One region of the Crenobacter cavernae genome, then DNA from elsewhere that is predicted to be linked to it. Evidence: predicted binding sites of a transcription regulator. Region 1 holds the regulator's gene; the other holds the start of a gene.
The links. Region 1 encodes sigma-54, which starts transcription at its own class of promoters, with help from an activator protein. Its sites were predicted from a motif close to CTGGCACGCTTCATGCTT; they were not measured.
Positions count from the first base shown of each region.

Region 2: the regulator sigma-54 is predicted to act here: its motif matches at 6,613-6,630, upstream of glnL (nitrogen regulation protein NR(II)).

Region 1 is NZ_CP031337.1:357,006-368,605, reverse strand. It holds gene DWG20_RS01680 (NAD(P)H-hydrate dehydratase) at 1-331, opposite strand, end outside; gene DWG20_RS01675 (flavin prenyltransferase UbiX) at 328-948, opposite strand; gene DWG20_RS01670 (Gx transporter family protein) at 935-1,468, opposite strand; gene DWG20_RS01665 (NusG domain II-containing protein) at 1,449-1,817, opposite strand; gene rapZ (RNase adapter RapZ) at 1,814-2,656, opposite strand; gene hprK (HPr(Ser) kinase/phosphatase) at 2,637-3,593, opposite strand; gene ptsN (PTS IIA-like nitrogen regulatory protein PtsN) at 3,586-4,047, opposite strand; gene hpf (ribosome hibernation-promoting factor, HPF/YfiA family) at 4,164-4,505, opposite strand; gene DWG20_RS01640 (RNA polymerase factor sigma-54) at 4,636-6,033, opposite strand; gene lptB (LPS export ABC transporter ATP-binding protein) at 6,044-6,772, opposite strand; gene lptA (lipopolysaccharide transport periplasmic protein LptA) at 6,769-7,278, opposite strand; gene lptC (LPS export ABC transporter periplasmic protein LptC) at 7,268-7,828, opposite strand; gene DWG20_RS01620 (KdsC family phosphatase) at 7,825-8,349, opposite strand; gene DWG20_RS01615 (KpsF/GutQ family sugar-phosphate isomerase) at 8,359-9,339, opposite strand; gene DWG20_RS01610 (monovalent cation:proton antiporter family protein) at 9,465-11,432, shown strand.
Region 2 is NZ_CP031337.1:1,818,538-1,830,137, reverse strand. It holds gene prmC (peptide chain release factor N(5)-glutamine methyltransferase) at 1-223, opposite strand, end outside; gene mgtE (magnesium transporter) at 229-1,668, opposite strand; gene mtgA (monofunctional biosynthetic peptidoglycan transglycosylase) at 1,928-2,611, opposite strand; gene aroE (shikimate dehydrogenase) at 2,615-3,436, opposite strand; gene DWG20_RS08830 (rhodanese-like domain-containing protein) at 3,614-4,066, opposite strand; gene glnA (type I glutamate--ammonia ligase) at 4,354-5,772, shown strand; gene DWG20_RS08820 (DUF4124 domain-containing protein) at 5,962-6,468, shown strand; gene glnL (nitrogen regulation protein NR(II)) at 6,665-7,720, shown strand; gene ntrC (nitrogen regulation protein NR(I)) at 7,746-9,182, shown strand; gene DWG20_RS08805 (mechanosensitive ion channel family protein) at 9,220-10,764, opposite strand; gene metE (5-methyltetrahydropteroyltriglutamate--homocysteine S-methyltransferase) at 10,864-11,600, opposite strand, start outside.

The sequences.
Region 1 (11,600 bases):
CCCAGCCCTGATCGGCGGGCGGCGTGGCACCGTGCACGACCGGCACGCCACGCTCGGCCAACGCAGCTAGCGCGGTTTGGCCCGCGCTCGCGGTGGGCGGTGCGGGCAGCCATACCGTCACGTCGACGCGGGCGTCCTGCAGAAGGCACGCGGCCCATAGGGCGTCGCCACCGTTGTTGCCGGGACCGGCGGCAATGAGTATCCGTCCGGCTCTGCGCGCGACCAGCCAGTCGGCGGTCGCGCTCGCGGCGCGCGCCATCAGGTCGATGCCGTCGGCTTCGGCTCGTGCTTCGATAGCGCGTAGCGCGGCCAAGGAATAAAAGGCGTTCATCGCTGTGTCTCCTGTCCCCAGCGCGGCGCGAGCGTGTGCGGCACGTCGAGCTGGTCGAGCACGCGCGCGACGACGAAGTCGACCATGTCGTCGACCGTTTTCGGGTGCGTGTAGAAGCCCGGCGATGGCGGCAGGATCACCACGCCGAGGCGCGCGAGCTTCAGCATGTTTTCCAGGTGGATCGCCGACAGCGGCGTCTCGCGCGGCACCAGGATCAGCTTGCGGCCTTCCTTGACGCTGACGTCGGCGGCGCGCTCGATCAGGTTGTCCGACAGGCCGTGCGCGATCGCGGCGAGCGTGCCCATCGAGCACGGGCAGACCACCATCGCGTCGGCCGGGTTCGACCCTGACGCCGGCGGCGCGAACCATTCCTCGCGGCCGAACACGCGCAACTGCCCGTCGGAAGGCCGGTAGCGCTCGGCCAACCAGGCGGCGACGTCGGCCGGGCGCGACGGCAGCGTGATGTCCATCTCCTGCTTGGCGACCACCTGCGCCGCCTGTGAGTACAGCACCCACACGCGTTTGCCGGCTTCAAGCAGGGTTTCGATCAGCCTGAAGCCGTAGGGCAGGCCGGACGCGCCGGTCAGCGCGACGGTGACGGTATCAATCGGTCTCATGGGTGTTTTCTAGCAGTTTTGCCGCGACGATGCCGTTGACCGTGCCGGTGACGAGCGCGGTCAGCGCGAAGGCGGGGACGAAGTAGAGGATGCCGTCCGACGGGATCAGGATGGCGCGTGCGAGAATGAGCTGGCCGCCGATATGGCAGAAAGCGGCGATCAGGCTCGCCGACGCCGGGCCGAACCAGCGCTCGGGAAGCCGCTGGGCGAATAGAAGGCCCACGAGGCTCATGGTGCCGCCGGCAAGGCTGAGGAAAAAACCAGGTGTCATCAGGCTGCCGAGCAAGAGGCCGGCGCCTGCGATGCGCAACAGGCTGACCCACACCGCCGCGCGAAAGCCGTAGCGGTAGAGCGCGATCAGCGTGACGATGTTGGCGAGCCCGGGTTTGACGCCGGGCAGCGGCGACGGCAGGCCGGCGTCGACCAGCGCCAGCACCAGCGCGGCGGCGGCGAGCCGCGCGATGCGGTGGTCGGTGGCATCGGGCGCGAGGATGCGCGTGTCAGAACTGGAGGCTGTCATAAGGGCGTTCGCCGCCGGCAAGTTCGATGCTGGTCGCGTTCGGCAGGCAGATCGCCACTTGGCCGGCGCGCGTCAGCCAGCCCTGTTTCACGCAGTACTGGCGCGGGCTGGGATCGCTGCGGATGCGGGTGCGGCCGCCGGCGATCTCGACCTCGGTGACGCCGAGCGGACCGGGTACGGCGACGATCTGGTCGTGCAGGAGGCTGGCTTCGCGGAAAAGCTCGCCGTGGCGCTTGATGAGGACGGTGCGCGCGTGGCCGCCGCTCCACAGCGTGACGGCGAGGTAGGCGCTTGCTGCGGCCAGGAGCGACAGCACCAGCCAGTCGCCCGGCCGCAGCCAGCGCGTCATCGCGTCTCGGGCAGCTCGCGGTGGCGGATCAGCACCTGCTCGCCGGCGAAGGCGCGCGCCAGCGCTTCGATGACGAAGACCGAGCGGTGCTGGCCGCCGGTGCAGCCGACGGCGACGGTCAGGTAGCTGCGGTTTTCCTGGCGGTAGGCCGGCAGCCACTTGTCGAGGAAGCGGCGGATGTCGTGGATCATCTCGGCGACCGACGATTCCTGCAGGAAGAAGTCGACGATAGCCTGGTCGAGACCGGTCAGGGGACGCAGACGCGGATCGTAGAAGGGATTGGGCAGGCAGCGCGCGTCGAACACCAGGTCGGCGTCGAGCGGCACACCGTGCTTGAAGCCGAACGATTCGAACACTACCGTCAGTCGGCCGGCCTCGGCGCCGACCAGCGCCTTGATCCAGGTCCTCAGACGGTTGGCCGACAGTTCGCTGGTGTCGATCGGGTAGCCGAGCGCCTTGACCTCGGCCAACATCTCCTGTTCCTGGCGGATGCATTCCTCGACGGTGAGGCCCGGCCCCGACAGCGGGTGGCGGCGGCGCGTCTCCGAGAAGCGCTTGACCAGCGTGTCGGGCTTGGCTTCGAAGTAGAGCAGGCGCACGTCGACGTCGGCGTCGGACAACTCCTTCATCGCGCCGGGCAGCGCGGCGAGCGTCGGGCCGCCGCGCGTGTCGACGCTGATCGCGATGCGCTCGTGACCCTGTTCGCGGTAGAGCGCGATCAGCTTCGAGAGCAGCGTCGCCGGCAGGTTGTCGACCGACGCGTAGCCGGCGTCTTCGAGCGCCTTCAGGGCGACCGACTTGCCCGAGCCGGACAGGCCGCTAATCAGGATCAGCTGCATGTTCCTGATCCCTGAGGAAGTTGGTGTGACGCTCGATGAATTCGCGCGTGCTGTCGATGCCCCTCAGTTGCAGGATGTAGTTGCGCACCGCCGCCTCGACGAGCACGGCCAGGTTGCGGCCGGCCGCGACCGGCAGGATCACCTTGCGCACCTTCACGCCGAGGATCTCCTGCGTCTCCGACTGGATGTTGAGGCGGTCGAGCGCCTGCATCGCCTGGTCGTTGGCCTTGACGAGGTGGATGATGAGCTTGAGCACCTTCTTCGGGCGGACCGCGGTCTCGCCGAAGATGGTGCGGATGTTCAGGATGCCGAGGCCGCGCACTTCGAGGAAGTCGCGCAACAGCGGCGGGCAGCGGCCTTCGAGCGTCTCCGGGCCGATGCGGTAGAGTTCGACCGCGTCGTCGGCGACCAGACCGTGGCCGCGCGAGATCAGTTCCAGCGCGAGTTCGCTCTTGCCCATCGCCGAGTCGCCCATGATCAGCACGCCGATCTCGAGCACGTCGAGGAACACGCCGTGCAGCACCGTCGACGTCGCCAGCGCGCGCGCCAGATAGATGCGCAGCACGTCCATCAGGTAGGGGCTCTCGAGCCGCGAACTCATCAAGGGGACGTTGTGCGTGTGGCAGTAGTCGCGCAGCAGCTTGGGGACCGCCTGGTTGTTGGCGACGATGACGACCGCCATCGGCTTGTGGAACAGCTGGTCGAGCGCGGTGCGCGCGGCGGCGTTCTCCAGTTTCTCCAGGTAGTCGACCTCGGCCACACCGAGCACCTGCACCGCGTTCGGGTGGATGAAGTTCAGGTGGCCGACGAGGGCGAGGGTCGGGCGCTGGTCGTCGTTGCGGATCATCGTATCCGACCCGCCGGTGCCGGCGACCCAGGTCAGAAACAGTTTCTGATGGTTGTCCTGGTAGAGCTGGCGAACGGAGACGCTAGGCATGGCCGGACCATTCGGTGAGCAGGCGGTAGAGGGTGTCGCGGTCGGGCGCGGCGATCAGCGCCTCGCGCAGCGCGCGGCTGGAGAAGCGTTGTGCGAGTTCAGACAAGACCTGCAGGTGCAGGTCGGTCGCCTCTTCGGGCACGAGGAGCACGAACAGGCTCTGTACCGGCTTGCCGTCGGGCGCGTCGAAGGGGATCGGGTTCTTCAGGCGGATGAACACGCCGACCGCCTCCTTCAGCCCCTTGGCGCGTCCGTGCGGAATCGCCACGCCTTGGCCGAGGCCGGTCGAACCGAGTTTTTCCCGGGCGAACAGGCAGTCGAACACTTCGCTTCTGGCGATGGCGTGGGTGTTCTCGACAAGGAGCCCCACCTGTTCGAATACGCGTTTTTTGCTGCCGACGTCCAGGTCGATCAGGACATGGTCGGGCGCGAGGATTTTGCCGATCAGGCTCATACTGTGCGTTTGCTTACAGAAAAAACCCGGCCATTCTACGCTCAAGCGTAGTCTTGGCAAAAGGCCGTCAATGAAAAACGGGAACCCGCAGGTTCCCGTTTCGACAATCACGCCACTCAGGCGTTCGCCTGTTCTGTCGGCGCTTCCGGTGCTGGTGCCGGGGTCGGCGCGCGGCGCTCGTTGCGTTTTTCCTTGTGTTTCAGGACCTGGCGGTCGAGTTTGTCGATCAGCGCATCGACGGCTGCATACATGTCGGCTTCGGTGGCCTCCACGTGGATATCCTTGCCGGAGAGGTGAACGTTCACCTCCGCCTTCTGCACAAGCTTGTCGACCGATAGCGTCACGGCGACGTCGATCACGTCGTCGACGTGGCGGGTCACGCGTTCGAGTTTGCTTTCGATGTAGTCGCGCATCGGCGGAGTAACTTCGAGATGAAGACCGGTGATCTTGAGGTTCATACCCTAACTCCTTAGGTGACAAACGCCTGGGCCCGGCGGCCCGGCGGTTTTCTTGTGTGGCTCCATCGCGGGGCGACGGAACCCCTCAAAGAACAGGTGGGGTAGCAATCGGCGTTTTAAAGAGCCTTTTTCAAAGCGTCTTGCGCTGGGCGACCGCCGCGATCTGCATCGCCTCGCGGTACTTGGCCACGGTGCGACGCGCGACCTGGATGCCTTGTTTTGTCAGGAGGTCGACCAGCTTGCTGTCGGAGAGCGGTGCTTGACGGTCTTCGGCGTCGATCAGCTGCTTGATCAGCGCCTTGATCGCGGTCGCGGAACACTCGCCGCCGCTGTCGGTTTCCAACGCACTGCCGAAGAAATATTTGAGTTCGAAGAGCCCGCGCGCGCAGAGGAGGTATTTCTGCGTGGTCACCCGGGAGATGGTGGATTCGTGCAGGCCCAGTTCTTCGGCAATGTCGCGCAGTATCAACGGACGCATTGCCACTTCACCATGTTCAAAGAACGCTTGCTGCCTGTTGGCGATAGATTCCGACACTTTCAGGATGGTGTCAAACCGTTGCTGGATGTTTTTGACGAACCACTTGGCTTCCTGCAGGCGCGGCGCGAGTTCGCCGCTTTCGCCGCGCGCCTCGGACACCAATTTGGCGTAGCCGGGGTTGACGCGCAGCCGCGGCACGGCGCCCGGGTTGAGCTCGGCCTGCCAGCGTCCCTTGCGCTTGACCACCAGCACGTCGGGCACGATGTAGTGCGTCTCGTCGCGACCGAAGTTGGCCGCCGGATGCGGGGTGAGGCTGGCGATCAGCTGCTGCGCGAGTCTCAGTTCGGCGTCGTCGACCGAGAGCAGTTTCTTCAGCTTGCCGTAGTCGCGTTGGCCGAGCAGCGTCAGGTGCTTCTCGACGATGGTGCGTGCGCTCGCAAGCCCCGGCGTGACGCGGGGCAGGCTGGCCAGCTGTAGCAGCAGGCAGCCGGTCAGGTCGAAGGCGCCGACGCCGGCCGGGTCGAAGCCCTGCAGCAGTTCGAGACCGTCCTCGAGCTCTTCGAGCGTCAGTTCGAGTTCGGCCGGCAGTTCGGCGAGCACCGCTTCGAGCGGCTGCGGCATGAAACCGTCGTCGTCGAGCTCTTCGATCAACAGGCTGACGACGCCGTGTTCGCGCGTCGACATCGCGATTTCGCCGAGCTGGGCGATCAGGTGTTCGCGCAGCGACACCGGGCAGGCGACGTTGGCGAGCGGGTCGTAGTCGTCGTTGTCGCCGCGCGCGGCGCCGCGTCCCCAGTCGGACAGCTCGCCCGGCAACGTGTCGGCGCCGTCGGCCGAGCCGTTGTCGGCGGCGGGCTCGGCCAACCTTTCCTCGCCGGACGCTTCGCTCGGGCCGTCGTCCATCCGTTCGATCAGCGGGTTGTCGAGCAACACCCGTTCGACCTCGGATTGCAGGTCGAGCGTCGACAGCTGCAACAGCTTGATCGACTGCTGCAGCTGCGGGGTGAGGGTGAGATGTTGCGAGACCTTGAGCTGGAGGCTCTGCTTCATGGCGTGGCCATTACAGGTGGAAGTGCTCGCCGAGATAGACTTCGCGAACCTTCTCGTCGTTGACGAGCGTGTCCGGTTCGCCCGAGGCGAGCACAGCGCCTTCACTGATGATATAGGCGCGATCGCAGATGCGCAGCGTTTCGCGCACGTTGTGGTCGGTGATCAGGACGCCGATGCCGCGCTCGCGCAGGAAGGCGATGATCTTCTGGATGTCGATCACCGCGATCGGGTCGACGCCGGCGAACGGTTCGTCGAGCAGGATGAAGCGCGGCCGCGTGGCGAGCACGCGCGCGATCTCGACGCGGCGTCGTTCGCCGCCGGACAGCGCCAGCGCGTTGGTGTCGCGAAGGTGGGCGATGTTGAGGTCGTCGAGCAGGAGTTCGAGCTCCTTATCGAGGTTCTCGCCCTTCAGGCCGCCGATCTCGAGCACGGCGCGGATGTTTTCCTCGACCGTCATCCTGCGGAAGATCGACGCTTCCTGCGGCAGGTAGCCGAGCCCCATGCGTGCGCGCTTGTGGATCGGCAGGCGGGTGATGACAGTGCCGTCCAGTTCGATCTCGCCACCGTCGGCCGCGACGAGGCCGACGATCATGTAGAAGCTGGTCGTCTTGCCGGCGCCGTTCGGCCCCAAGAGGCCGACGACCTCGCCGCTGGCGATGTCGAGCGACACGTCGCGCACGACGGCGCGCTTCTTGAAGCGTTTCTGCAGGTGGCGGACGGTGAGCTGGCTCTGCGTCATTTCTGGCCTTCGTCCTTCGGTTGCAGGATCACGGTGACGCGACCCTTGTTCGGGCCCTGCACGCTGCCGCCGCTGACCTGGTAGACCTCGGTCTCGGTGTTGTAGGTGATGACTCCGCCGGTGACGACGTCGGCGCCGCGCTTGACGCGCGCATTGCCGGTGAGCACGACCTGGTTGCTGGCGCTGGTGTAGTCGACGCGCGAACCCTGGCCTTCGACGTACTCGGGGCGGGCTTCGAGTTTCTGGCGGAAGGTGGCCGGGCGGCCTATGCCCTGCAGCGTCTGGCGGCCCTGCGCGTCGCGGGTGACGGTCAGCTGGTCGGCGGTCGCCTTGAGCGTGCCCTGGATCACGATCACGTTGCCCTGCCAGACGGTGACGCCCTTGAGCTGGTCGAGCGTGCCGGCGTCGGCGCTGATCTCGATCGGCTTCTTCTGGTCGGCCTTTTCCGCCCAGGCCGGCAGCGTGGCCAGGCCGACGAGGACCGCGGTCAAAAGCTTACTGTACATATTTCACCCTTGCGTGGGAGAGGAGCCGCAACAGGCCCTTCTGCTGCTGGTATTCGAAACCGATGGCGTTGGCGATCGACTCGCCATAGTGGATTTCCACCGGCGTCTTGGCGCTGGCGACGCGCGTACGCGTGTTGATCGTGATCCGGCTGCCGTAGACGTGGGTGTCCGGCTGGCCGGCGACGCCCGGCTTGAAGAAGTGCGCCTTCTGTTCGAGAAAGGCGATGCCGTCCTGCCGGTTGTAGCGCGCGATGGCGCCGGCGGCGCGGTAGGCGAGCGCGCCGGCCTGGTAGTTGTCGAGCACGGCCTCGCGCAGGTGGAGGTCGGGCTGCTTGGGGAACTGCCAGCCCTGTTTGGCGACGAGGCGTTCCTGGATGCGGCCTTGCGCGTCAAAGCGCGTCGCACTGAAGTCTTCGACCGTGTACTCGGGACGGCTCGGGTCGAGCTCCTTGCCCGACGGGCTCCAGCGCGAGATCTGGTCGAGCCAGAAAGCGAGCATCGCCATCAGGCCGACGAGCGCGATCGGAAACAGCCGGTGCGGGCGGATCATTCGAGGTAGCGCGCCATCAGCGCGTCGAAGGTGCCCTGCGCCTGCATGATGCGCTCGGTCAGTTCGCGTACTGCGCCGGCGCCGCCGGATGCGCCGGTGACGTAGTGCGCGTGCTGGAGGACCAGGCTCGGCGCCTCGGGCACGGCGACCGACAGGCCGACGCGGATCATCACCGGCAGGTCGACCACGTCGTCGCCGATGTACGCGCATTCCTCGGCGGTGAGGCCGGTCGTTTCCAGCAGCTCGGCCAAGGTCGCGCGCTTGTCGTGGATGCCGGCGTAGTAGTAGTCGATGCCGAGCCCCTTCGCGCGGTGGGCGACGCCCGGCGCGTCGCGGCCGGTGATGATGGCGAGCTTCACGCCGGTCGACTGCAGCATCTTGAGGCCGTGGCCGTCGAGCGTGTTGAACGCCTTGAGTTCCTCGCCGGTCGCGCTGATGAAGATGCTTCCGTCGGTCAGCACGCCGTCGACGTCCATGATCAGCAGCTTCACGCGCCGCGCCAGTTCCTGAAAGCTTTGCATTCGAATTCCTTAAACGACCCCGGCCTTGAGGAGGTCGTGCATATTGAGCGCGCCGACGAGCTTGCCGGCATCGTCGAGCACCAGCAGCCCGTTGACCTTGTGTTCTTCCATCAGCTTGGCCGCTTCGCTGGCGAGCCGGGCCTCATTGACGGTGCGCGGCGTACGGAACATCACCGCGTCGACGGTCAGACCGGCCAGGTCCAGCGTCTTGTCGAGCGTGCGCCTCAGGTCGCCGTCGGTGAAGATGCCGGCGAGCTGGTCCTTGTCGTCGAGCACCGCGGTCATGCCGAGACCCTTCTTGGTCATCTCGAGCAGCGCGTCTTTCAGCGACGTACCGCTTCTGACCACCGGCAGCGCTTCGCCGCCGTGCATCACGTCGCGCACGTGCACCAGCAGGCGTCGGCCGAGGCTGCCGCCCGGATGCGACAGCGCGAAGTCTTCCGGCGCGAAACCGCGCTCGGACAAGAGCGTGACCGCCAGCGCGTCGCCGAGCGCCAAGGCCGCGGTGGTGCTGGCGGTCGGCGCGAGGCCGAGCGGGCAGGCCTCCTTCTCGATCTGGGCGTTCAGGTGCAGGTCGGCTTCGCGCGCGAGCGTCGACTCGGGGCGGCCGGTCAGGCTGATCAGCGTCAGGCCCTTGCGTTTCAAGGCCGGCAGCAAGGTCAGCACTTCGTCGCTCTCGCCCGAGTTGGACAGCATCAGCACCACGTCGTCGGCGGTGATCATGCCGAGGTCGCCGTGCGCCGCCTCGGCCGGATGGACGAAGAAGGCCGGCGTGCCGGTCGACGCGAGCGTGGCGGCGATCTTGCGGCCGATGTGGCCGGACTTGCCGATGCCGATCACGACCACGCGGCCGCTGCAGGCGAGGATGGCTTCGACCGCCCGGGCGAAATGTTCGTCGAGCCGTTCGGCCAGTTGCGAGATCGCCTCGGCTTCGATGGCGAGGACCTGGCGCGCCGCTTCCAGGCGCTGTCGATTCACGGAGGTATCCATAGGGCGAGAGTATATCAAGGTTATAATCCGGTGACTCGACGGCCTGGTGCGGCTTTTGCTTAACAGAGTTTATTGAAGTGACCGGCCGCCCTGTCGTTGTCCCCCATCCCGGAAAGCGAGCATTCATGCATTCACTGGCCCCGATCGTGGTCGTGCTGTTGGCGGCGGTGCTGTCGGTCACGCTGTGCCGCAGCCTGAAGGTGCCGCCCATGCTGGGCTATCTGGTGGCCGGCTTTCTGGCCGGACCCGGCGTCGCCAGCCTGATCCCCGACAGTGAGGAGACCCGCTTCCTCGGCGAGATCGGCATCGTGTTTATGATGTTTACTATCGGCCTCGAGTTCTCGCTACCCAAATTGCAGGCGATGCGCCGGCTGGTGTTCGGCGTCGGGCTCGCGCAGGTGGTGGTGACCATGCTGCTGATCGTCGGTGTCGCGGGCGCGATCACCGGCAATCTCTTGGCCGGCGTCGCGATCGGCGGCGCGCTGGCGCTGTCGTCGACGGCGATCGTCAGCAAGCTGTTGGCCGAGCGGCTGGAGCTGGCACAAGCGCACGGCCAGCTGGCGATCGGCGTGTTGCTGTTCCAGGACCTGGCCGTCGTGCCGCTCTTGATCCTGCTGCCGGCGCTGGCTGCGGGCGGCGACGGGCTGTGGATGGAGTTGGGGCTGGCCGGTGTGAAGATCGTGGCGGTGATGGCGCTGTTGCTGTTCTTCGGCCAGAAGCTGCTCAGGCCGTGGTTCCATCTCGTCGCGCGCCAGCGCTCGGGCGAGCTGTTTATGATCAACGTGCTCTTGGTGACGCTCGGCGTCGCCTACCTGACCGAGCTGTCGGGGCTGTCCCTCGCGCTCGGCGCCTTCGTCGCCGGCATGCTGATCTCGGAGACCGAGTACCGCTACCAGGTCGAGGATGACATCCGTCCGTTCCGCGACATCCTGCTCGGCTTCTTCTTCATCACCATCGGCATGCGGCTCGAGCTGGCCGTGTTCGTCGACCGCTGGAAGGAGGTGCTGCTGCTCCTGTTCCTGCTGGTGCCGGTCAAGCTCGGCGTGGTGTTCGGTCTGGCGCGCGCGTTCGGCCACCGCTCGAACGAGAGTCTGCGCGGTGCGCTGGCGCTGGCGCACGGCGGCGAATTCGGCTTCGTGCTGTTGGCGCTGTCGGCCAACCTCGGGCTGATGCCGGCCGGGCTCACGCAGGCGGCGATCGCCGCGGTGGTGTTGTCGATGCTGGTCGCACCGTTCCTGATCCAGCACGGCGACGCGATCACGCGCAAGCTCATCAAGCAGGACTGGGCGCTGCAGGCGGCGAGCCTGCACCAGGTCCTGGTCGAGAGCATGATGAAGGACGAGCACGTGATCATCTGTGGCTACGGCCGCAGCGGCCAGGCGCTGGCGCGCCTCTTGGAGGCCGAGGACATCCCGATCTTCGCGCTCGACATGGACCCGGAGCGCATCCGCGAGGCGGGCGAGGCCGGCGAATCGGTGGTGTTCGGCGACGCCGGCAAGAAGGAAGTGCTGCTGGCGGCCGGCCTGATGCGCGCCAAGGCGCTGGTGATTTCGTTCGCGGACACGCACGCGGCGCTGCGCATCATGGACGCGGTACACGCACAGCGCCCCGGGCTGCCGGTGATCGTGCGCACCGTCGACGACACCGACATCGACGTGCTGCGCCGCGCCGGCGCCGACGAGGTCGTCGCCGAGATCATGGAAGGCAGCCTGATGCTCGCGTCGCACGCGCTGATGGTGGTCGGCGTTCCGCTGAACCGGGTCATCAAACGCATCCGCGCGGTGCGCGAGGAGCGCTATGCGCTATTTCGCGGCTTCTTCCGCGGCATGAGCGACGACACCGACGGTCTCGACGAATTCCTGCAGCCGCGCCTCTACAGCGTCGTGCTGCCCGAGGGCGCGGCGGCGATCGGCCAGCGTCTCGGCCAACTCAAGCTGGAAACCGCCGGCGTCGAACTGAAGGCGGTGCGCCGCAATAACTTCCGCCGCACCGATTTTTGCGACGAGTTCGAGCTGATGCGCGACGACGTGCTGATCCTGTTCGGCGAGCCCGAGGCGCTGGCGAGCGCGGAGAACCTGTTGCTACAAGGCTGAGTGTCTTGCCTGCCCGTCGGGCGCGGCTAGCATGAAGTGAATGCGGGGCCGCCCGCGTCGCGACGGGGGCTGAGCGTGCCTGAGCAGCTTACAAAACACCCGGAGCTCACGCTCAAGGTGCTCAAGGGGGCGGGGGCTGTCTGCGGTGAAGGGGCCGAGCAGAAGATA
Region 2 (11,600 bases), 1.5 Mb from region 1:
GCCGGCCGTAGAATTCGCGCTCGCCGACGAGGTAGGCGATCGGCTCGCCGCGCAGGCGGGCCTCGGCCAACGTCCGGAATGCCGCGGCGACGTCGGCCGGCGCCTCGGCATCGCCGCGGGCGATCAGTTGCGCACGCGTCAACCCCGACGCGGCCTCGAGCAGGAGGCGCGCCTCCAGCCGGGGCAGACCGGCGTCGCGCAGCAGGGAATCGAAACTGGCCATGGTCTTTAAAGAAGGAAGATGGTGGCGAGGCCGAGGAAGATGAAGAAGCCGCCCGAATCGGTGCAGGCGGTGATCATCACGCTCGAGCCGACCGCCGGGTCGCGGCCGAGCCGCGTCATGGTCAGCGGGGTGAACACACCTATGGTCGCGGCCAGGATCAGGTTCAGCGTCATCGCCGTCGTCATCACCAGGCCGAGCGCGAAGTTGCCGTACAGCCACCACGCGAGCAAGCCGAGCACGCCGCCCCACACCAGGCCGTTGATGATGCCGACGCCGAGTTCCTTGCGCCACAGGCGCAGCGCCTGGCTCGCCTGTACCTGGCCCATCGCCAGCGCGCGCACGATCATCGTCGTGCTCTGGTTGCCCGAGTTGCCGCCGATACCGGCGACGATCGGCATCAGCGCGGCGAGCGCGACGATCTTCTCGATCGACCCCTCGAACGCGCCGATCACGCGCGACGCGATGAAGGCGGTGACGAGGTTGATCGCCAGCCACGCCCAGCGGTTCTTCACCGAGTCGATCACCGGCGCGAACAGGTCTTCCTCTTCCTTCAGGCCCGCCAGATTGAGCATGTCGCTCTCGGATTCCTCGCGGATCACGTCGACCATCTCGTCGACGGTCAGCCGGCCGATCAGCTTGCCGCTCGCGTCGACCACCGGCGCGGTCACGAGGTCGTAACGCTCGAACGCGAGCGCCGCGTCTTCGGCGTCTTCGTCGGGGTGAAAGGCGACGACCTCGGTCGCCATCACGTCCTCGACCAGCGCCTCGGGGTCGGACACCAGCAGTTTGCGGATCGGCAGCACGCCCTTGAGCACGCCCTCGTCGTCGATCACGAACACCTTGTCGGTCTGCTCAGGCAATTCGTCGAAGCGGCGCAGGTAGCGCAGCACGACCTCGCACGTCACGTCGGCGCGGATCTTCACGATGTCGAAGTCCATCAGCGCGCCGACCTGGTCGTCGCGGTAGGACAGCGCCGACTGCAGCTGCTGACGCTCTTCGGCGTCGAGCGCGCCCATCACCTCGTAGACGACCTGGCGCGGCAGGTCGGGCGCGAGGTCGGCCAGCTCGTCGGCGTCAAGCTGTTCGGCGGCGGCGACCAGCTCGTGCGGGTCCATCGACTCGATCAGCGTTTCTCGGACCGCGTCGGACACTTCGAGCAGGATCTCGCCGTCGCGCTCGGCCTTGACCAGCTCCCAGACCAGCAGGCGGTCTTCGGGCGGCAAGGCCTCGAGGATGTAGGCGATGTCGGCCGGGTGCTGCGCGTCGAGCTTGTGCTGGAGCTCGGCCAGGTTCTGCTTGTGGACGATCGATTCGACGAGATCGTGCTTGGGCATCTCCTGGCGGTGCACCAGGCCTTCGACCAGGCGCTGGCGCTCGATCAGGCGCTGGACCTGAACCAGGTTGTCTTGCAGACGATCGGTGGTTTTTTTTTCTACTACGGTCATGCACGCCTCCTTCCGCCGGTCGGCGGTGGAACGCTAGGCGCGCACGGTCAACGGGCGGGAATCAGGATAGGGTTGAAGCTGAATTGCGGGATTCGGTTAAGGGATAACTGGGCAAGTCCATGATTTAAACCGCTTTATGCGGCCAAAAACAGAAAACAGTTGATTTTATCATACGAACACCCCCGCCCGCCAGACAGGCGGACGGGGGCGCAAAAAGCAAATCCCGGACAAGGCGTTACCGCCGGTAACGGCCGTCTAGTCAGGGCACGTCGGCGAAACGCATGCGGCGCTGGATGATGCGCGACTTCTTCGCCAGCCCCCGCGCGTTGCGGTGTTCGTCGTAGAAGCGCGGGTTGGGCACCATCGCGGCGAGCTTGGCCGCCTGCGCCGGCGCGAGCCGCGCGGCGGAACCGCCGAAGTAGTGACGGCTGGCCGCCTCGGCGCCGAAAACGCCGTTGCCCCACTCGATCACGTTCAGATAGATCTCGAAGATGCGCCGCTTGTCGAGCACCGCCTCGAGCATCACGGTGATCGCCGCCTCCTCGAGCTTGCGCCACGGCGTCTTGCGACTCGACAGGAACAGGTTCTTCGCCAGCTGCTGACTGATGGTCGAGCCGCCGGCGACGATCTTGCCCTGCTTCATGTTCTTCTCGAACGCCGCCTCGATGCCGTTCCAGTCGAAACCCTCGTGGTCGACGAACTTCGCGTCTTCCGACGCGACGATCGCGCGCTTGAGGTTGGCCGAGATCCGTTCGTAAGGCACCCATTTATGGCGCAGTTCGGCGTCAGGGTCGTCTTCCTGCAGCCGGGCGAGCTGCTCGTTCATGAAGGCGCTGGCCGACGGGTTGCTGGAACGCCAGTAGACGATGTGGCCGAAGATCCACAGGTTGTACAAAACAAGGGCGGCCAACAGGGCCGCCCCGATTTTAAGCAGAAGGCGCATGGGTCAGGCCAAGAGATCCCTGAGCAGATTGGTCACCGCGCGCGTTTCCGGCTGCACGCCGCGCCAGATGCGGAACGACTCGGCCGCCTGCTCGACCAGCATGCCCAGCCCATCGGCCAGCATGCCGGCGTTTTCGGACTGCGCGCGCGCGAGGAAGGGCGTCAGACCCTTGCTGTACACCATGTCGTAGGCGAGCGTGCGCGGGGTGAACACGCCGCGCGGGATCGGCGGCAGGTCGTTCGACAGGCTCGACGAGGTCGCGTTGATGATGATGTCGAAGGTACGGCCGGCGAGCGCCTCGTAGCCGACCGCTTCGATCGGGCCGAATTGGCCGAACTGGTGCGCGAGCGCCTCGGCCTTGATCAGCGTGCGGTTGGCGATGGTCAGCGCCGACGGTTTCTGCTCGAGCAGCGGCACCAGCACGCCGCGCACCGCGCCGCCGGCGCCGAGGATCAGCACGCGCTGGCCCTTGATCGGGAAGTCGAGGTTCTCGGCGATGTCGCGCGTGAGGCCGACGCCGTCGGTGTTGTCGCCGTAGGCCTTGCCGTCCTTGAAGGTCAGCGTGTTGACCGCCTCGGCCGCGCGCGCGCGCTCGGTCAGCTCGTCGGCGTAGCGGAAGGCGTCGCCCTTGAACGGCAGCGTGATGTTCAGCCCCTTCGCGCCGGCGGCGACGAACTCGTCGACCACGACCTTGAACTTGTCGAGTTCGGCGAACAGGCGCTCGTAAGCGATGTCCTCGCCGGTCGCCTTGGCGAACTCGGCGTGGATGAACGGCGATTGGCTGTGGGCGATCGGGTTGCCGATCACGGCATAACGGTCGGTCATGGAAAACTTATCCCTATAGGCAAATGCATGGCGCGGGCCGCGTGACGGCGCCGCCGATGGTAGAACTTTGCCTTGATGCGCGGCGCGATGCAAGCCGTCGCCGGCCCGGATGTCGCAACGCAGCAAGGGCTCGGCCAGGCTTGGCAACGTCCATCAGCCTGGCCGAGCCCGCGCGGATCAGGACTGCACCCAGGGCAGGCCGTGTCCTTTCCAGCCGCCGACGGTGCCGCGATGTCCGGCGGCGTCCTTGTCGCCCTCGAAACCTTCGAGCACGTTGTACACCTCGCTATAACCGGCGCCGGTCGCGATGCGCGCCGCCTCGTCGGAACGCACGCCACTGCGGCACATGAACAGCACCAGTGCCTCGGCGCTGACCTGCTCCTTCAGTTGCGCGAGAAAGTGCGGGTTCGGCTGCATACCCGGCCAGGTCTTCAGTTCGATACGCACCGAGCCCGGCACCGTGCCGACGAACTGCCATTCGGCGGCGCTCCTGACATCGACCAGCACCACGTTAGGCAATTCGCCCATCAGGCGCGCCGCCTCTTCCGGGGTCACCGCGCCGGAATACGGCAGCGCATTGTCGAGCGCGCGCTGGTGCGCGACGCCGAGAATTTCCTTGCTTTGACTCATCGTGATCTCTCCTTGCCGCGGCACATAAATATCAAACCCACCCCGGCCTAAATGCGTTATAACACTGTGGGCCGCGCACCGGGAGGGGGCAGACGCAAGGCTAAATGCACCAACACAGTGCAAGTACGCTTTTCATGCACCAAAACCGGGCAAGGCAGGCGCAAAGAGCGCCGGCACCATCGCATTTTCCGGCCCGCACAGACCTGGCACGCTTCATGCTTTGATCTCGGCGTACCGGATTTCACCATATCAATGCAATCTATTGCAGAAGGCCTTAGGAGACACACATGGCGGTTGCAGACGTTGTAAAACTGATCCAGGACAATGACGTCAAATTCGTTGACCTGCGCTTTACCGACACCCGCGGCAAGGAACAGCACGTGACCATCCCGGCTCACGTGCTACTGTCCGAGCCGGAAGAGTGGTTCGAAAACGGTCATGCTTTCGACGGCTCGTCCATCGCCGGCTGGAAAGGCATCCAGGCTTCCGACATGCTGCTCATGGCCGACCCGGCCTCCGTCAAGATCGACCCGTTCTTCGACGAGCCGACCGTGTTCATGACCTGCGACGTGGTCGACCCGGCCGACGGCAAGGGCTACGACCGCTGCCCGCGCTCGGTCGCCAAGCGCGCCGAAGCTTACCTGAAGGCGTCCGGCGTCGGCGACACCGCCTTCTTCGGCCCGGAACCCGAATTCTTCATCTTCGACTCCATCACCTGGGGCCAGGACATGTCCGGCTGCTTCGTGAAGATCAACGCCGAAGAAGCGGCGTGGTCGTCGTCCAAGGAGTACGAAGGCGGCAACACCGGCCACCGTCCGGGCGTCAAGGGCGGCTACTTCCCGGTCCCACCGGTCGACTCGTTCCAGGACATCCGCTCGGCCATGGTGCTGGTGCTGGAAGAACTGGGCGTGCCGGTCGAAGTGCACCACCATGAAGTGGCGACCGCCGGCCAGAACGAGATCGGCACCCGCTTCAGCACGCTGACCGAACGCGCCGACTGGACCCAGATCCTGAAGTACGTCGTGCACAACGTCGCGCACAGCTACGGCAAGACCGCGACCTTCATGCCGAAGCCGATCTTCGGTGACAACGGCTCCGGCATGCACGTGCACCAGTCGATCTGGAAAGACGGCCAGAACCTGTTCGCCGGCGACGGCTACGGCGGCCTGTCCGAGACCGCGCTGTACTACATCGGCGGCATCATCAAGCACGCCAAGGCGCTGAACGCGATCACCAACCCGGGCACCAACTCGTACAAGCGCCTCGTGCCGCACTACGAAGCCCCGACGAAACTGGCCTACTCGGCGAAGAACCGTTCGGCCTCGATCCGCATCCCGCACGTGGCGAGCCCGAAAGGCCGCCGCATCGAGGCGCGCTTCCCGGATCCGCTGGCCAACCCGTACCTGTGCTTCGCCGCGCTGTTGATGGCCGGCCTTGACGGCATCCAGAACAAGATCCACCCGGGCGACGCGGCCGACAAGAACCTGTACGACCTGCCGCCGGAAGAGGACAAGCTGATCCCGACCGTCTGCGCGTCGCTCGACGAAGCGCTAGCCGCCCTCGACACGGACCGCGAGTTCCTGACCCGCGGCGGCGTGTTCAGCAACGACTGGATCGACGCCTACCTCGAGCTGAAGATGCAGGAAGTGGACCGTCTGCGCATGATTCCGCACCCGGTGGAGTTCGAACAGAGCTACAGCGCCTGATCGGCGTCGGGGCGGTCCTGCACTGCCCTGCGATCATCGAAAACCCGCCCGTGTGGCGGGTTTTTTCTTGAGCGCTCGTCCGCCAAGCATGACGGTCACGATGCTTTTGCTTATCATAAAGGGCTGCCGGCTTGCAAACGCGGCAACCGTGCTCCAGACCTTCCAGCCCTCTTCCCCCAGTGGACCCCGATGAAAGCTCTCGTCCTCGTATTGGCGGTTTTACTCAGCGGCACGACCCAGGCTGCGGTGTACAAATACGTCGATGCCAACGGCCGCATCACCTATACCAACGTCCCGATGAGGGGCAGCCAGCGCGTCGACCTCGCGCCGCTATCCAGCTATCGCCCGTCGGGCGAACCGGCAGCGGTCTCCCCGCGCAGCAGTAGCAGTGGCGGCTCCGCCAGCAGCACGCCTCGCCCGGCGGGCTCGGCTGGCGGTGGCGCCTACCCGCAGGTCAGCGCCGACACGCAGAAGCAGCGCGACGCCGGCCGGCGCAAGATCCTCGAAGACGAACTGGGCAACGAACAGAAGGCGCTCGCCGATGCCCGTAAGGCGCTGACCGACGGCGAGGCGACGCGCAACGGCAACGAGAAGAACTACCAGAAGTACCTCGACCGCGTGCAGAAGCTGAAGGACGCGGTGACCGACCGCGAGAAGAACGTCGCCGCGATCAGGAAGGAACTCGGCCAACAATAAGTTGACGCACCCAATCGGTGCATAATCGTGCACACCGGTCTGCATACGGCACCGGAATGGGCCGAGACCCGCTGCGAACGCCGGCGACTCGGCTTTTTTTGTACGCGGCGCGGGGAATCCGTCACGGGTAATCCCTAATCCCCGCTGGCGCGTCGCTTGCTTTTGTTTCGGTATCGCCCCGAAGGTGTGCATCGCCATGAACCCCTCCCGTTTTGCCGGCCTGGAATTGCTCGACACCCCGGTCATGGTCGTCGACGCCGACGGCGCCGTGCAGTTCGTCAACCCGGCGTGCGAAAACCTGCTCGCGCTCGGGCGGCGCGAACTGACGCGCCAGCGCATCGCCACCTTGTTCCGCGACAGTGAAGCGCTCGCGCTGGCGGTCGCCACCACGCTCAGGCAACACGCCAGCTTCATCGAACACGACCTCGCGCTAGGCCTCGCGCACCAGGAAAGCGTGTTGCACGTCGCGCTGACCGTCACCCCGCTCGAGGGAGACGAAGCGCTCGCGCTGCTCGAGATGCGCGCGCTCGACCAGCAGCTGAAGATCGCCAACGAGGAGCGCCTGCTGCTCCTGCAACAGGCGAACCGCGAACTGATCCGCAACCTCGCGCACGAGATCAAGAACCCGCTCGGCGGCATCCGCGGCGCGGCGCAATTGCTCGAACACGAGATCGCCGACCGGCCGGAGCTCAAGGAGTACACCGCGGTGATCAAGGAAGAGGCACTGCGCCTGCAGAGCCTGGTCGACCGCATGCTGATGCCGAACCAGCGCCACGTGCTTTCAGAAATCAATATCCACGAAGTGCTCGAACGCGTGCGCAGCATCCTGCTCGCCGAGACGCCGAAGGGCCTCGTCGTGCGCCGCGATTACGACGTCAGCCTGCCACTGTTGATCGCCGACAAGAGCCAGCTGATCCAGATCGTGCTCAACATCACCAAGAACGCGATGCAGGCGATGAAGGGCGAAGGCGAGATCGTGCTGCGCACGCGCGTCGCACGCCAGGTCACGCTCGCGCGCAAGCGTCACGCACTAGCGCTGAAGCTGCAGATCGTCGACAACGGCCCGGGCATCCCCGACGAGATCCGCGACCACATCTTCTACCCGCTGGTCACCGGCCGCGCCGAAGGCACCGGCCTCGGGCTGACGCTCGCGCAGGCCTTCGTCCACCAGCACGGTGGCGCGATCGAGTTCGAGTCGCGCCCGGGACAGACCACTTTCACCGTACTCTTGCCGTTCAGCCGCGAAAGCTGAGCGGTCTTCTTAAAGGACGACGCGCATGACCGCTCCAGTCTGGATCATCGACGACGACAAGGCCATCCGCTGGGTGCTGGAGAAAGCCCTCGCCCGCGCCGGCATCGAATACCAAAGCTACGCCAACGCCGACGACGCGCTGTCGGCGCTGGCGCGCGTCACGCCGCGCGTGATCGTCAGCGACATCCGCATGCCCGGCCTCGACGGCCTGGCGTTTCTGGCCGAAGTGAAGGCCGTCTGCCCGAACCTGCCGGTGATCGTGATGACCGCGCACGCCGACCTCGACTCGGCGGTCGCGGCCTTCCAGGGCGGTGCATTCGAATACCTGCCCAAGCCGTTCGACGTCGACATCGCGGTCTCGCTGATCGAACGCGCGCTGGCCGAGAACGAGGCCGAAGACGGCAACGACAAGGCGCCCGAGGCGATGCCGGCCTTGCTCGGCCAGGCGCCGGCGATGCAGGACGTGTTCCGCGCGATCGGCAGGCTGTCGCAGTCGAGCGTCACCGTGCTGATCACCGGCGAATCGGGAACCGGCAAGGAGCGCGTCGCCGAAGCCTTGCACCGCCATTCGGCGCGCGCCGGCAAACCGTTCGTCGCGCTCAATACCGCGGCGATTCCGCGCGACCTGCTCGAATCCGAACTGTTCGGCCACGAGAAGGGCGCGTTCACCGGCGCCACCGCGACACGGCGCGGCCGTTTTGAGGAGGCCGAGGGCGGCACGCTGTTCCTCGACGAGATCGGCGACATGCCGACCGAGCTGCAGACGCGCCTGCTGCGCGTGCTGTCCGACGGTCACTTCTACCGCGTCGGCGGCCACACGCCGATCAAGGCCAACGTGCGCGTGATCGCCGCCACCCACCAGTACCTCGAAGAGCGCGTGAAGCAGGGTCTGTTCCGCGAGGATCTCTATCACCGGCTGAACGTGATCCGCCTGCGCCTGCCGCCGCTGCGCGAACGGCACGAGGACATCCCGCTCTTGGCGCGGCATTTTCTCGCCAAGAGCGCTTCCAGCCTCGGCGTCGAGCCGAAAAGGTTGGCCGAGCCGGCGATGGACAAGCTCAAGGGCTACGCCTTCCCCGGCAATGTGCGCGAGCTGGAAAACGTCTGCCACTGGCTGACGGTGATGGCGCCCGGCCAGACGGTGGAAGTCGCCGACCTGCCGCCCGAGATGCGCGAGGGCGGCGCCGTCGATACCGCAACGGCGACCGGCGGTCAGAGCTGGACGCAGGGTCTGGCGCTGGAACTGGCGCGGCGGCTGGCCAGCGGCGAGGTCGGCCTGATCGACGAGCTGACGCGGCGCTTCGAGGAAACCTGCATCCGCACCGGCCTCGCGCATACCGGCGGGCGCAAGGTCGAGGCGGCCCACCTCTTGGGCTGGGGGCGCAACACGCTGACGCGCAAGATGCACGAGCTGGGGATGGAGGCGGGACACGAGCCGCACGTAGAGACGGCCGGCGACTGAGCCCGCCTCAAGCCGCTCAGCCAAACGACCTAGTCGATCACTGCCCGCCGCGCGTCATCCCGAAAAAGCGCCGCATCTTATCCACCAGCTCATTGCTGGGCTCGGGGGTCGGCACGACCACCGGGCGAACACCGTGGCGTTTTCGGCGCTCGGCCAACCTTTTCTCCAGTGTGCGCGACAGGCTCTCGAGCAGTTCCTTGCGCGAGCTGAGGATGGTCTGCAGCGCGTCCTTGTCGAGCCTAAAGCACTCTACCGTACCGCGCGCGACCACCGTCGCGCTGCGCGCTTCGCCGGTCATCAGCCCCATCTCGCCGAACACCTGGCCGGGGCCGAGCACGTCGACCAGCTGCCGCCCCTGGCCCTCGTCTATCCACACCTCGACCTCGCCCTTGATCAGGATGTAGAGCCGGTGCGAAACCTGGCCCTGCTGCATGATGGTGTCGCCGCTGACGAAGGGCGTGAAGCGCAGCTGCTCGGCCAACTGCACGCGTTCGGCCTCGGTCAGCGGTGCGAACAGGTCGACGCGCGACAGCGCCGCGAGCCGCTCCTCGATGTGGCGGCGGTGGCGCGCCTCGAAGTATTTCTCGTTTTCCTTGGTGATCGCCACGTTGAACTGCGGCGCGGCGATGCGCACGTTGTGGCGCCTGAGCGCGGCGTCGACGTGCGCGCGTACCAGCGAATCGGTCGGGTCGTCGAGGTTGAGGTCGGTCAGCCAGTAGCGCACCGCGTAGCGGCAGAAGCCGGTCTCGAAGCCCATCAGCACGCAGTTGGGCGCCGGCTCGGCGGCGACGTGCGGGATGTGCGCCTCGTTCAGCGCGCGTTCGACCTGCTGGATCACCTGCGTCGGCAACGTGTCCCAGTCGACGTCGAAGGTCACCCAGCGCCGCCACTGTTCGGGTGCGCCCTGGCGTTTGCCGAGGATGACGAACTTCTGCTTCATCAGCACGCTGTTCGGGATCACCACCGTTTCCCAGTTGCGCGTCTCGACGCTGGTCGCGCGCCAGTTGATCTCGACCACGCGGCCGGTGACGTCGTCGACCTTCACCCAGTCGCCGATGTCGACCGAGTTGTCGAGCTGCAGCGCGATGCCGGCGAGGATATTGCCGAGCGTGTCCTGCATCGCGAACGCCAGCACCGCGGTGATCACCGCCGACGTGGTGACGATCTGCGACAGGTCCAGACCCGCCTGGCGCAACAGCACCAGCCCCCACGCCAGGTAGGCGACGGCGACGAGGATGTCCTCGAGAATGCGCGGCGGCGTCAGGCTCGCCACCGGCAACACCAGCCGGCACACGACCATGCCCCACACCCGCAGCACGATCAGGCCGAGCAGCACGACGCTGACCTCGGCGAGCAGCACCCAACTCATCGCGCGGCTGTCGCTGCCCAGCCACAGGGACAAGCGCAAGAGGCCGAACAGCAAGATGGTCAGCACCAGCGACATCCGCAGCCGGCGCCGGCTGTCCGGGCTGAAACGGTACAGCGCGAGCCCCATCAAGAGCGTGACGAAGGCCAGAGCCAGGGTGTCCTGCCAGCTGCCGGGCAGCGTGCCGCTGAGCCAGCGCGTCAGATCGGTCGACATGGCGTCCCCCTCCCCCTTGCAATGATTTCAGCATAGTCCCGGCGCAAAAAAGGCGCCGCCCCTTGCGGGACGGCGCCTAATGCGCTGAGCGGGCTCCGATCAGGCGGTCGCGGCGAGCTTTTCGCGCAAGTTGCGGGTGATCGTCATCATGTTCGCGAGCGCCGCCTTCACCTCGGGCCAGCCACGCGTCTTCAGGCCGCAGTCCGGGTTCACCCACAGGCGGCGCGCCGGGATCACCGCGAGCGCCTTGGTCAGCAGCCGCTCGATCTCTTCCTCGGCCGGGATGCGCGGGCTGTGGATGTCGTACACGCCCGGTCCGATCTCGTTCGGGTATTCGAAGTCGCCGAACGCGGTCAACAGCTCCATGTCCGAGCGCGACGTCTCGATGGTGATCACGTCGGCGTCGAGCGCGGCGATCGCCGGCAGGATGTCGTTGAACTCCGAGTAGCACATGTGGGTGTGGATCTGCGTCGCGTCGTCGACGCCGCTGCTCGACAGGCGGAACGCCTCGCCGGCCCACGCCAGGTAGGCGTCCCAGTCGGCCTTTTTCAGCGGCAGGCCTTCGCGCAGCGCCGGCTCGTCGATCTGGATCACGCGGATGCCGGCGGCCTCGAGGTCGAGCACCTCGTCGTTCAGCGCCAGCGCCAACTGTTTGCAGACCAGCGAACGCGGCGCGTCGTCGCGCACGAAGCTCCACTGCAGCATCGTCACCGGGCCGGTCAGCATGCCCTTCATCGGCTTGTCGGTCAGGCTCTGCGCGTAGGCCGACCACTCGACCGTCATCGCGACCGGGCGCGCGACGTCGCCGTAGATCACCGGCGGCTTCACGCAGCGGC